4 regions of the Candidatus Kuenenia stuttgartensis genome follow, and region 3 is predicted to be linked to each of the others. Evidence: riboswitches for the same ligand, from Rfam matches in the RefSeq annotation. Region 3 holds a riboswitch; each other region holds the start of a gene.
What was found. Region 3 has a riboswitch for cyclic di-GMP ahead of KSMBR1_RS07790 (type II secretion system protein). Riboswitches for the same ligand answer to the same signal wherever they lie in the genome.
Positions count from the first base shown of each region.

Region 1: linked by a shared signal. The riboswitch ahead of KSMBR1_RS12635 (tetratricopeptide repeat protein) and the one ahead of KSMBR1_RS07790 (type II secretion system protein) in region 3 are both predicted to bind cyclic di-GMP.
Region 2: linked by a shared signal. The riboswitch ahead of KSMBR1_RS22360 (hypothetical protein) and the one ahead of KSMBR1_RS07790 (type II secretion system protein) in region 3 are both predicted to bind cyclic di-GMP.
Region 4: linked by a shared signal. The riboswitch ahead of KSMBR1_RS02675 (Ig-like domain-containing protein) and the one ahead of KSMBR1_RS07790 (type II secretion system protein) in region 3 are both predicted to bind cyclic di-GMP.

Region 1 is NZ_LT934425.1:2,701,072-2,704,228, forward strand. Features, by position in the region: gene KSMBR1_RS12630 (CvpA family protein) at 303-836, opposite strand; gene KSMBR1_RS12635 (tetratricopeptide repeat protein) at 875-1,768, opposite strand; cyclic di-GMP riboswitch class I at 2,104-2,183, opposite strand; gene KSMBR1_RS12640 (ISL3 family transposase) at 2,218-3,157, opposite strand, start outside.
Region 2 is NZ_LT934425.1:1,230,710-1,233,866, forward strand. Features, by position in the region: gene KSMBR1_RS05615 (diguanylate cyclase domain-containing protein) at 1-764, opposite strand, end outside; gene KSMBR1_RS22360 (hypothetical protein) at 745-1,203, opposite strand; cyclic di-GMP riboswitch class I at 1,285-1,369, opposite strand; gene KSMBR1_RS05620 (sigma-54-dependent transcriptional regulator) at 2,305-3,157, shown strand, end outside.
Region 3 is NZ_LT934425.1:1,686,837-1,689,993, reverse strand. Features, by position in the region: gene KSMBR1_RS07800 (hypothetical protein) at 1-252, opposite strand, end outside; gene KSMBR1_RS20895 (hypothetical protein) at 459-584, opposite strand; gene KSMBR1_RS07795 (type II secretion system protein) at 618-1,088, opposite strand; gene KSMBR1_RS07790 (type II secretion system protein) at 1,207-1,845, opposite strand; cyclic di-GMP riboswitch class I at 2,225-2,318, opposite strand; partial or broken gene KSMBR1_RS07785 (IS66 family transposase) at 2,455-2,862, opposite strand; gene KSMBR1_RS07780 (hypothetical protein) at 3,120-3,157, opposite strand, start outside.
Region 4 is NZ_LT934425.1:590,334-593,490, forward strand. Features, by position in the region: gene KSMBR1_RS02675 (Ig-like domain-containing protein) at 1-1,430, opposite strand, end outside; cyclic di-GMP riboswitch class I at 1,465-1,547, opposite strand; gene KSMBR1_RS02680 (sulfotransferase) at 2,110-3,087, shown strand.

The DNA.
Region 1 (3,157 bases), 1.0 Mb from region 3:
TTATTATATTTTTTAGGGGACAGCCGTAACAGCATTATACAAAATGATTTATAATAAGCAAAATAAATGTAATTCCGGCTTGTTCCCAAAATTCGTTCTTCTAGTTCCTACGCCCTGCGTCACATCAAAGTAAAGGCCATCGAATAATATGAAGCCTGTGCCACCAGACATAAAGCGTCTTGAATTCACACCTCTCCCACGGTAATTAATCAACTTGGGTACTTTCTGACAAAAAAAACACTTTAAGAGTTCTGACATTAAGAGCAATAACCGAATAAAGTTGCTACCAAACCCAGCCTAATTTAAAATTCCGTACCCTTTGCCATTTTTGCATTGTCTGATCCTCTGTTTTTCTTTAACGGGTCAAAAAAATTGTTTGAGGTAATTGCTGCTACATTTTGCATTCCATTTCCCATTACCGTTGCTATTTTCGAGGTGCAAACCATTTCGCATGCCGGCATGGAGCATAAATTGAGGATGCCGAAGATGATCGCACCACAGAGGATAGTCCCTTTAACAAATCCTAATACCGCGCACAATACATTATACCAACCGCCCATTTTCAAATTGTCGACCATGTTTTTGGGAAAATCTGAAATAATTGTGGTTATAAGCGCTGCAAGGCCGAACAGGATGAAATAACTCAATACATTGTGCAATGAAACCGAAAACACATTGCAGAAGATGTTGCTTATGACTGCATGGTAAAAAAGCGCCACACAAAAAGAGAGAAACAAACTACAGATTCTAAGAATTTGGCATATTGGTCCGTCAACAAAGCCAAAAATCACTGAAATACAAAGGACTACAGATAGTATTATATCAATCCAATTCATTTATAAAAATCCCCTCTGAACTCGCCAAAATGGTATTGCTAATTCAAAGCGTTTAAAATTTCCCGGCACATTTTATTATAGGAATACAATGAAAGGACAAAATGGATTCTGAGGATAATTTCCTCTTTTTTTGCTGTTTCGGGATTTGAACAATACTGTAAATATTGAGCGTGTATAATACTCACCTGTACATCCTCCTGAAACGGGTTTGATGCAATGGATTGTTTTAAGGCTTGTTCTGCGGCAGAATAATTTGAAATGAATAAATACATTTCCCCCAGTTTGTTGAGGATTATTACTTCCTGCGGATTCAATTCAGAAGCCCGTTTCAGAAGCATGATAGCCTCATTGCTATTCCCTAATTGGGCGTAAAGACTTCCCAGATTAAACATTGCCTTTACATAATGAGGGTCTTTTCCCAAAACAAGCTCATATTCTCTTATCGCATCGTCAAACATGTCATGTGTATCATAGAGAACTGCCAGGCAGAAATGCGGAAAAATGGCATCAGGGTAGCGTGCGATAGTCTTTTTATATTGTTCTATTGCTCCGTTGTAGTTACCTTCCAATTCCAGAATTTTAGCAATATTAACCAGCGCCTCAATATTTTCAGGATTTATTGTTAAGGCTTTTTTGTACATTTGTTTTGCGCTGGCAAACCGAAACATTTTTTCATAAACATAGCCAAGATTGTTAAGTGTTTCTGCGTTATCAGGTTCTAATGAGGCTGCTTTTTGCAGATAATGGAGCGCCTCGCCGTAATCGTTTCTGGCAAGGTAGATAAATCCCAGTTTTACATAGGCGTCAGTGAAGGCACTATCACTCTTAAGGCTTTGTTTGTAAGCATCTATTGCTTGTTCCGAATTGGGGAAAAGGCGGTCATATTTTTTCCCTTCCGCAAACAATTTTCGTGCTAATATTTTCTTGTTCATTGTGGTAGACATGATAATAGAGTAGTAAAAAAATTTACCGAAAAGTATGCAGCATACTTGCTGCCGTACCGGTATGATTTGATAGTATTCAGCAGCATATTAAAATCATTTTGCGGAAAAACCTCCTTTCATCAAAAGAAAAAGACCCGGGGCAGATATTGGCATCTTACGTCCGGGTCTTAGTTACACAATGAGAAGGTAAATACCTTATTATTTAAAGTTCATAGATCGGGTATTGCCGGATTCATTGTTACCGCCGCAATACCCGCGATAAAGCATACAAAAGCTATGCAAGATATGTTGTGAACATTAAATAAACTCTTTTACCGACTGAATTTGGCGACCTGGCATTCTTCTTTCCTGAAGACCCATGGCTTTGCGTCCCAGCCTCACAATTGGTTTGCCTTTTTTCAAATTGTTTTTGTTTTTTGTTACATTATATTTTTGCCTCATCCGCAGAATCTGTGGGTAAGTATTGGTTCCGGCAAATTACCAAGAGTATGATACAAGGCTGTTTGCAGGCATTCCAGAGATTTATAACCATAAGCCTTTCTCATAGTCAGTTTCGCCTTAAGGTTAAACCCCTCAACCGTACCGGAAGAAAGTCTGCCATCAGCCTTGAACCAGTTGAGAATGAGCTGCTTGTGATTGCGCAACATCTTTGCCACTTTTTTCATAGGTTCCAGGTTGGTTTTTAGGGTTCTCGTAATCCAGTTCTCGAGAAACCTGTCTGCATACGCCGGATACTTATACTCCCAAAAACGCTGAAAATCTTCACGCATTAAATATGCCTTTATTGAACTCAGGTTGATCTTAACTATCTGGCTTAACCGTACCGTTTGCTTTTCTGTCAAGTTCTCAGGCCTTTTCAACAGTAACCAACGGCTCTTTTCCAAAACATTGTCTGTGCCTTCATCCTTGAGCTTTTTGACCTCTTCCCTCCGTATCTGGTCTATGGCTTCATTGAATTTCTTCATGATGTGGAAACGGTCAAGAATATTAAGCGCCTGGGAAGCCTTCTTCGCTATCACCTTCAGGTACGGCGACCACATATCGCTGCAAACGAATTTGATTCTCAGACAACGTTCTATACCTAACTCCATGAAAAACTTCCGCAGGGTCTTTGCCTTCCGCTCAGGGCCACTCCATAAAAGCCTTTTGGCATGCGAATCAAGCTGATATACAAGGGTTAAATACTTGTGGCCACTCCAGACTTGTATCTCGTCTATTCCTATTTCCGTTATATTCTCCAAGTCCCTGTGGGCAAGGCCGTAGGCAACTACAAACTGCACTGCCCTATACACACTGTCCCAACTGGACTTGAATATCTCGGCTGTCTCTTTCCAACTCAGGCGTTTAGCCCATCGAGACAGGAATACCTTGTATGTG
Region 2 (3,157 bases), 460 kb from region 3:
TTTGGCATACGGCACACCTGTGGGATATGAATAACATCGCCCGCACGCAGGTGTTTCATCCACCATGTGAATGCGAAGAAGGAAACGTCCATAAATCGACGTCTTTGAGAGGGTATGCCTTCGTTGCACCATTCATAAACATTGTCAGCCATGCCGTTATTCGTACCGGACAGCACAAGGCATACCCTGTCAACTCCGATCTGCCTGCCAATTTCTCCCTCGCCTATTGTTTGGAGTATTTTTGGAATAGCCTCATCAACAGAAACAGACTCCATCAATATGTTCGACAGTATATACAGGATTTCATGCCGCTGTTCATTTTGCTTTTGTATTGTTATATCTTCCTTTATCGCAAAAAAATGTGTTATCATTCCTTCCTCATTCATGAGGGGAGAAATAGACGCCTTCTCCCAGTAGAAACTGCCGTCTTTTTTCTTATTACAAAACACCCCTTTCCATTTTTTGCCGGAGGTAATTGTTTCCCACAAATGTTTATACTCTTCGGGAGCAGTCCTGCCGGATTTCAGTATGCGGGGATTTGCCCCTGTAACCTCTTCCCGGGTATAGCCGGTGAGTTCAGTAAATTGCGAATTTACATATTCAATAGTTCCCTTTATGTCTGTCACAATTACTGCACATGGGATTTGTTCTATTAACGTGTAAAACATGATACGTTTATCTTTTCTGCCTGTTACCGCGCTCTGCGTGGCAACAAATTGTTTTGGACGCTCTGAGTCCGGATTATTACTCGAGATACAGGGCATCTGATCCTGCATTCCCACGCGAGAGCGCTGGAACGGGAAAAAACATTACACACTCTTTCGCATTGCTTGTTTTTCGTTGGGCAATGCCCATCCTACTTAACTCACTTTGTTCTGAATGATAAGAAAGACGTTGGGTTTTGCCTTTACAACAGACATGCTGGTTACTATTGAGGCGTGTAATCTGAAGGTGGTTACGATAGAGATATGTGCGGAGTGTGAACTTGCCGAGACGAAGCGTAAAGTTTGTATTGGCTTTCGCTACTGTGATTTGTCCGAACCTAAGAATCTGTGTGCATTCAAATAAATCAAAGGCGGAAAGCGATAGCTCTGTGCTGTATACGGCTGCGCTTCGCGCAGCCGTATAACCATAGCCGTATAACCATAGCCGTATAACCATAGCCGTATAACCATAGCCGTATAACCATAGCCGTATAACCATAATAGTCATGTAAGAATAAAGCACAGTAATGTCTAAAATCAAAAAAAATCTTACTGTCGAAGGCTGAATAATTCAGCACTTATCGGTAGTAAGGCTATCTTTGTACTGTAAGTAAAGACCTTTTACTTTGCGTCCCCTGATTGCTCAGGGTTTGCCTTTATCGATATTTTCATGAATCTTGTATTAAAAGCGGGAAATATACATTATTACCACGGGTTATTCAATAGTTATTTTTACCGGTATCAAAATTTTTGTAATACTTTAGTCCTATGAAAAAAACCGCTCGTTCCCAAGCTCCGGCTTGGGAACGGGATTGTTTGAGAAGCTCCAGCTTCGAATGGAAAAGGGAATGAACCCATTATGTCAGCTTGGAGGCTTTTCAGTATGTTACCCAAGATATTTGGGAACCTCTTTTGAATCGAATAATACACGAAGCTTCGCTTGCCGGCTAAATGGAAGCTAGAGCTTCCAACGCAATTACGTTCCCAAGCCGGACAGACTGGGTCAAATGAACTTTATTGTCTCAAAAGTGGGGACAACTCTTCGCATTATGCCTGTTTTCGACCCTATTTAGTGCTGTTTTCCCATTAAAGTGGAGAATGCCTGTCGTAAAATAGGATAAAATTGCCCATTTGACCCAGTCTGCGGAGCTTGGGAACGAGCATTTTTGTTTTTCCAAAAATCTAAACTGTTACAAATTTTTAGATCAGGCTGATTAAAGTATGGCTATAAACAGTGGTATAAAATTTGCGACAACGCTACATAATCATTTAAATGTTTCTGGTAACTATTCAGCTTAGAGGGGATTTAATTTGTACATAAGTTTTATAAAAACCAGTTAAACCACGGAACACGCGGAATACACGGAAATTGATTATTTTGCATAAGTTTTATAAAAACGTGTAAGTATCCTCTTAAAAAAATACTACATTGTGTGAGAAATCGTATTTTTAAACAGATGTTGATAATGGAAGATTAGTAGTGTTTAAAAATTAAACGTTTTGATATACTGAACTCAAAGTATTTTTTTTACGGGAAAAAAATTAAGTTTTATAATGCGTGGGACATTGAACGGTTTGTTTTTAATGGAAGGATAAATAAATGAAGCCGAAAGGTATAATTCTTATTGTCGATGACGAAGAAACAATCAGGCTTTCTGTCAGGGAGTTTTTAGATGCGCAGGGTTATGAAGCAATTGCCGCCGGTAGTTGCGAAGAAGCGCTGGAGAAAATGGATACATTTATGCCGGATTTGATACTGCTGGATTTGAGATTGCCCAATATAAATGGAGTGGAACTTATTGAAAAAATAAAAGAGAAAGACCCTAACGCGTTAATGGTGGTAATGACGGGATATGGAAGCGTAGACTCGGCAGTTGAAGTAATGAGACTAGGGGCATACGATTATTTAGAGAAACCGTTTAAGCTTGACAGGTTAAGGTCGGTGGTTGAAAAGGCATTAAGGAGGCAGGGGCTGCGCCAGGAGGTGCTTGAAATAAAGGAAAAGCAATGGACGTTTGATGAAGAATCGGACGGAATTATTATTGGCAATAGCCCGCAGATGAAAGAGATATATTCTCTTATTAAACAGGTGGCAAAAAGTTCTTCTACAACGGTGTTAATACAAGGAGAGAGCGGTACCGGGAAAGAGCTTGTTGCAAGGGCGGTGCACCGGTTAAGCGCAAGAAAATCAGGGCGTTTTGTGGATATAAATTGCGCTGCCCTGACGGAAAGCCTTCTGGAAGCAGAATTATTTGGTTATGAAAAAGGGGCATTTACCGGCGCGGCGACAGCCGGTAAACCGGGTTTGTTTGAAATTGCCGATAAGGGAACCGTTTTCCTTGATGAAATAGGCGAGATGGGGGTTTTGCTGCAGGCAAAACTTTTAAGAATTCTGCAGGAAAGGCAGTTCAAAAGGGTTGGCGGCATACAGGATATCAAAATAGACGTTCGGA
Region 3 (3,157 bases):
TTCCTTTAATCCTTCTTCGGATAATTCATTCTCTTGTACCTTATTCCACCCTTTTGTTGAATATTCAGCAAAATAGCCTTCGGTATATCCCGTGGAAGTAAAATGTTCCTTTGTGCCATAAACAAATTCAACCTCATCTGGCTTGGCCTTTATTCCTCTTTCTTTAAGCCAAAGGATAACGTCCTCCTCTATATAATTATAAAATCTTTGTTTAGCGTCTTTTAGGTGTTTTTCAGGATTAAGTATCATCATTTCTCCTTTCTTGATAATCGAATTTAAAGTAGGGACGAAGCATTTGTCAGTTTGGGTATGCATACATTTGCGACAATTTATGGCAAATGCTTCGCCCCTATAATTTAATATGGTAAGCGTTCTCTCTTTATAACAAAAAAAGGGGGCACTATTCAAAAAGAATATTGCATCCTTTTCTTTTTTCGTCTGAAAAATCCGGAAAATCATTACGGTGCTATGTAGGTATCAGTACCATTCCCCGTACCGGAATAAATATCATCATACGTTGAACCATTGTAATATCCGCAGGTGGTAGTGCCTTTCCATTCCACATGTCCATCTAAATATAACACATTCTGTCCCGTCTCATTATGATTGTCTGAACGTCAGGTAGTGCTTGTTCCCTGAGCATCTGCGGCTATGATTACACCCGGGTCATCTTCCAGTGTGTGGGTGTAGTCATAGCCGTAACTGCAACCGGCAGTGGTAAATGAAGTATTTGGGGACAAAAGGTCCGATACCGCCGTCAGATTCAGATTATTCGCTTCGCTAACGTCGCTATCGCCTGGGCAACGAAAGATTTTTCGCTCAATTATATATTTATTGTATAATGTGCCGAGCGATTCCATGCCCGTGCTTCCTCCGGCAGGAAACGCCCCATCATGATCATTAGCATACATTCGAAGCGCCAGGCCAATATGCTTCAGGTTTGATGCACACTGCGTTCTACGTGCGGATTCCCGCGCCTTTCCCAAAACCGGCAAGAGGATAGATACCAGAATGCCAATAATTGCAATTACTACCAGCAATTCGATTAATGTAAAACCAGAAATCCCCCGGGTTTTTAATTTGAACATGGCAAGTATCTCATGAAAATGAAGGTGGATTGTAATTGACACCCTTGAACAAGTAATAAAAAAGGGCAATATCCATTATGAATATCACCCTTTTTAGTAAGAGAAAGAAAAAAAATTATTATTGTAATATTGCGGTATCCGTACCGCCCCCTGTTCCTGCGTAAATATTATCATACGTTGACGCTGTACCCTCATAATATCCGCATGTGGCAGTGCCTTTCCATTCCACGTGTCCATCCAGGTAAAGCACATTTTGACCGGTTTGGTTATGATTATCTGAATTAGTGCCAGCGGTACTTGATCCTCGCGCATCTGCTGCCAACACTACGCCTGGGTCATCTGCTGCCGTATGATTACCATCGTAACCATAACTACATTTATCTATAGTAAAGTTAGTGTTCTCAACTAGCGGTCCTTCAGACATCTCGGCTAACTTTAAATTATTTTCCTCTGTCACACCGCTATCACTTGGGCAACGAAATATTTTCCTGTCAGTAATATATGTATTAAACAATTGTCCCAAGGAAGTCATACCTGTACCCTTATTGGGAAAAGCTTCACCATTATCATTGGCAAACATATTCAGCGCCAGTCCAATCTGTTTCAAATTTGATGCGCATTGCGTCTTTCGTGCCGATTCACGTGCCTTACCAAGCACCGGCAGCAGTATACCGGCAAGGATGCCGATAATGGCAATTACCACCAGCAGCTCAATCAGGGTAAAACCCGCATTCCCCCACTTTCTAAGTTTTAACATTTTTACTCTCCCATTAAAAAAAATTGTTTAAGACAACACCATCACAAAATACATCGAATTGGCGCCTAAACGTAAAAAATATACTCATCCCTTATCTTTGTGTTAAAAAAATGCCACCGTTCGTATATCTCAATCTGTTTTTTTACCTTCTTTATTCAAAAAAAAAGACCCAAAACCATAGTAATGCAAAAGGCTTGGGTCTTTATTATAATGCACGTTTACCAGAAGCACTTTGTTAAGATTTCCCGATAATTTTCTATAAGTCTTAAGCATTTTCAGTATTATGCGCTACAATCTACTTGTGATCTCTGCAATATGGTGAAAGCGTAATGAATGGCCCGAAAATTCTTATCCTTCTCGCAAAGTGCGAACATCTCAATTCGGCAACCTGGCAATCTTTACGTATAAAGAACTCACGCTTAAGACCCATGGCTTTGCGTCCCAAACTTGCGGTTGGTTTGCCTTTTTCAATCGATGAAATATTCGGCGGTACTGTACCACAAAGAAAATAAATGTCAATTATTATTTCCATTAAGATAGAGCAAAAACATTTTTTCCCGGTATTATACTATTACGGGTATCTATTCAGCGTATTTTCACCCACTGTCGCTACGAGCTAGCAAAATCAGGCAATTCGCCACGGAATAGCATCTGTAATGCCCGGCTCAAATTTACACCTTGTTTTCGACAGGTCGAGAGATAACTCCGAATGCGGCAGAAAATTTTCGCTCCCTCCAAAGAACGAAAACAGCCAGATATCTTCTGCTGAACCTTCGTCATCCTGATATCGTTTTCTGCCAAATTGTTCGTAAAGGGAACATTTTTATTGTCCATAAACCTCAACACATCACCCTCATACGTCCTCAATCGTTCCAGAAGATTCCGTGCCTTTGTCCTTTTTACCCTCCCCCTTTTTCCCTTACGGTTCGTTTCATCAGGAGGAGGGCTTTCGGCTTCTGCGTTTTGGAGTATCTTCCTATACCTTTGCCGGTATTTTTCTGACTCATCAGTTCCCAGCTGCTACGTCTTAGAATAAATGCTCCAAAAATGCCCAATTAGTCTCAGAATATTTGAGTCTAATACCCAGCAAATGATTTGAAAAATCTTACCCAGCTACCCCGCCTTTTTTTTATCCTGCGTAAGTATTTCACTTGATTTTTTGTTCACGTTAAGAAAAATACATCGTTTACCCCGTTAGAAAGAAGTTCCGTCCGTAAGGCGGAGTAAAGCCTCATTAAATAGTTTGGAAGAGGTTAAAACCACTTCCAAACTTCCTAACGGCGGTTTACTTCCCAGTTCCCCGTTTTCACGA
Region 4 (3,157 bases), 1.1 Mb from region 3:
ACGGTAAAGATGTATCCTTCACCTATGTTATCCTTGCTCTTTAAACTTACCTCGTTACCAACAATGCTGACATCGGCGCTCCCATCCCCTGACTCAACAAAATAACCGTCAGTCCGCTGCACCGCGGTTACCGTCTCACCCACATTAAGCGTTATAGCCCCTGACAACGTCAAAAACACAGCAAAAAGCTTTCCTGTCTTTGGATGACGTGAATACATGACATCACTCCCCGCATAACTCTTTGTACTATGATAAACACTGCCATCCCATGTACGTTCACTGAGCGGCACATTATTAAGATTATCCCAGTTGGGTATGCACCTTATGAGTTTGAGTCGGGGAGAAACCTCGGTAATACTCTTAAAACCCGACATATCTCCTGTGTCGCCAAACCACCCAAACCAATTATACCAGCCGCCGTTAATGCCAGCCTTGGCTGCAAAAAGACGATTCCTGTATTCATCTGCTTCGTTTGTTTGGGAGTTGCCAACCTTGTCTTTTGTAATATCTACCCCGGCATTAAAATTGTTGGCATCATCTACATAATTTGTATTTTGCGGGCTTTTTTGGCTTAGCATATCCGGCGTTAGCTCATCCTTGTCTGCCCGGACTTTTACCTGATATATCCATTCATCATTGTCCGACTCACTATAGAGCAACGTTGGTTGAACGATCCATTTAGAATTCGTGAATTCCTGAGAAATCCTTGTCCTTAATTTCTTGTAAAATGCAGCCATTCCCTCTGAATACGTTGCATACTCATGGGTAATGGCGCCATGCACCAAACCCAGATCCGCTCCTGTCCAATAAGACAAATCTACAGATATGTTATTCCCCGTTTCGTCTAATCTGTAAAATTCACCTGCAAGCTTTGGCTCATCAATTATATATCCGCCAAAGGTGAACGGCAACCCTGGGTTTTCATAACTCTTTGCCAGGCTTATAATATTTTCAACTACCTCATCAATAACCGCCTGTTGCTGAAAATCCCACATTACGTAAAATTGCTCTGAAGACCCGGCAGGGTGATAACCTGTCGCCAGATTGTAAGGAAACGGATCATGGCTTTTCCATACCATACGCTGATTGTAAAATTCCTTAGCTTCCTCTGAAAGAGGCTGCGTAATGTCTATCGCCCTGCTATATCCTGATAAAATCTGTGGATACCATTGTGGGTTGATCAGATAATACTTAAGGCCTGTGCAATTGGGATTATTGTGATAGTCTGTAACTTCTGAGGATGGATTTATCGCAATGGAATCATACCCCATCTGCCTTGCATAGCTAACGTCCTCAGATGGTTTATCATTCCAGTGTATGCCATAAATATTTTGATATGCTTTTTCTTCCGCAAAATTCTTTTCGTTGAAAATAAAAATATGGGCAAATATTAAAAAGAAAATACTTACGCTGCTGATTCTTAGCTTCATTGCTATTGCTCCTAATAAAAGATTAACTAACAAACATGGTGACCTGGCGAGCTTCGGTATTTCCGAAGCCCCATGGCTTTGCGTCCCAACCTCACGATTGGTTTGCCTTTTTCACGTCTGCTATCTCTTATCAGGAGTTAGCAAACATAAAACTCAATATTTAGATTTGGCGATTCCTCCCTTCTCACTTAAAAATCTTTATTTACGATTTATCTCTACAAATGAGTCCAGTTTTTTTAAATGTAACTACAACAACTGCAGCTTTCGCAGTTCGCGCAGATTTTGTAATATTAAATTCCACAAATTATTTTTATCTTTTGTCCCTGTAATCTGTGAAATCTGCGGTTACAAACACTTTTATTGGTCTGAAGTTTTACCTCGTTAACTGTTATAAATATCGACAATTCTTGAAAATATTTAATAAAATTATAAAACTATTTTTAAGAAAAATATTCTCAAAACTAAATATACTACAACCTAAATTCTGCAATGCAATAGCACGTAGATGAGCGCTGACAAAAGCGGATTAAACAAGGTGCAAAGGTTGCACATTCTAAAAGCTCATAAGAAGTTAAAATTCCCTTGCACTGCCCCTCCTGGTTATGTTTAATATTGCTTGTAATTTTATTTTCTCAGTTGGTTACACTAACAACATCCGTTTTACAAAGCATAAGGTATTATGATGAGATTACTATTAGATATCGCCCGAAAATATCGTAAAAAATTTCAACATTATCAGACTTACCAGAAAATAAAATATTTTGAATCTATCAATAATTTTGACCCAAAGAAAAATATAATAATTACAGGATCTCCGAGAAGTGGTACTACGTGGCTACAAGAGTTGTTTTGTGACATTGAAAAAACGTATCCGTTGTTTGAACCACTGCATCTTGATGGCTCCCCAAAGTTTAAAGAAATAGGTTTTGAGTGGGGACAGTACATTCCAGAAGATTATAATTGGCCTGAAGCAAAGGAGTTATTCGAAAGCCTTTTTAGAGGACAATATTTAACACCGTTCATGATTTCACATGCCAGGGTAGCGCAATTAAAAAATGCAGATTTCTTAATTATTAAATATGTAAGAGCAAATTCATTATTACCTTGGTTCGTTAGGCAATTCGATATCAGGCCACCTATTTATATTCTTAGGCATCCATGTGCTGCAATTGCTTCACAGATGAAAATGAACTGGTACACATGTTCAAAATTTACCATACCAAAAACGAAGTTCCCTGAAAAATATACAAAATATGAACATATATTAAATAATATTAATACAACACTAGAATATGTAGCAGCCAAATGGTGTTTGGATAATATAATACCATTAAATCATCATGGAAATAATAGACTATGGATAACCGTTTTCTATGAAAATTTAATTGCGAACCCTCATGAAGAAGTACCCTATATTTTTAATAGGCTCAATCTGGAATTACCTCGAAATCTATGGTATAAGGTTAATGTACCAAGTGCTATGACTGGTAGCATCTCGCCATTAAGACAAAACAAAATAGAACAATTAAGTAAATGGAAAAATGAGTTATCAGAAAGGGATATTGACTCTATCCTGGGTATGCTTAAAAAATTTGAGATAAAAATTTATGATGATAACATTTTCCCTGTTAAAACCAAGCAAACTCCAGCGAGGTAAAACCTCAGACCAATAAAAACCCCCATTTTTTTGTATAGTTCCTCAAATTCTTCAACCGTGGAAACCTTGT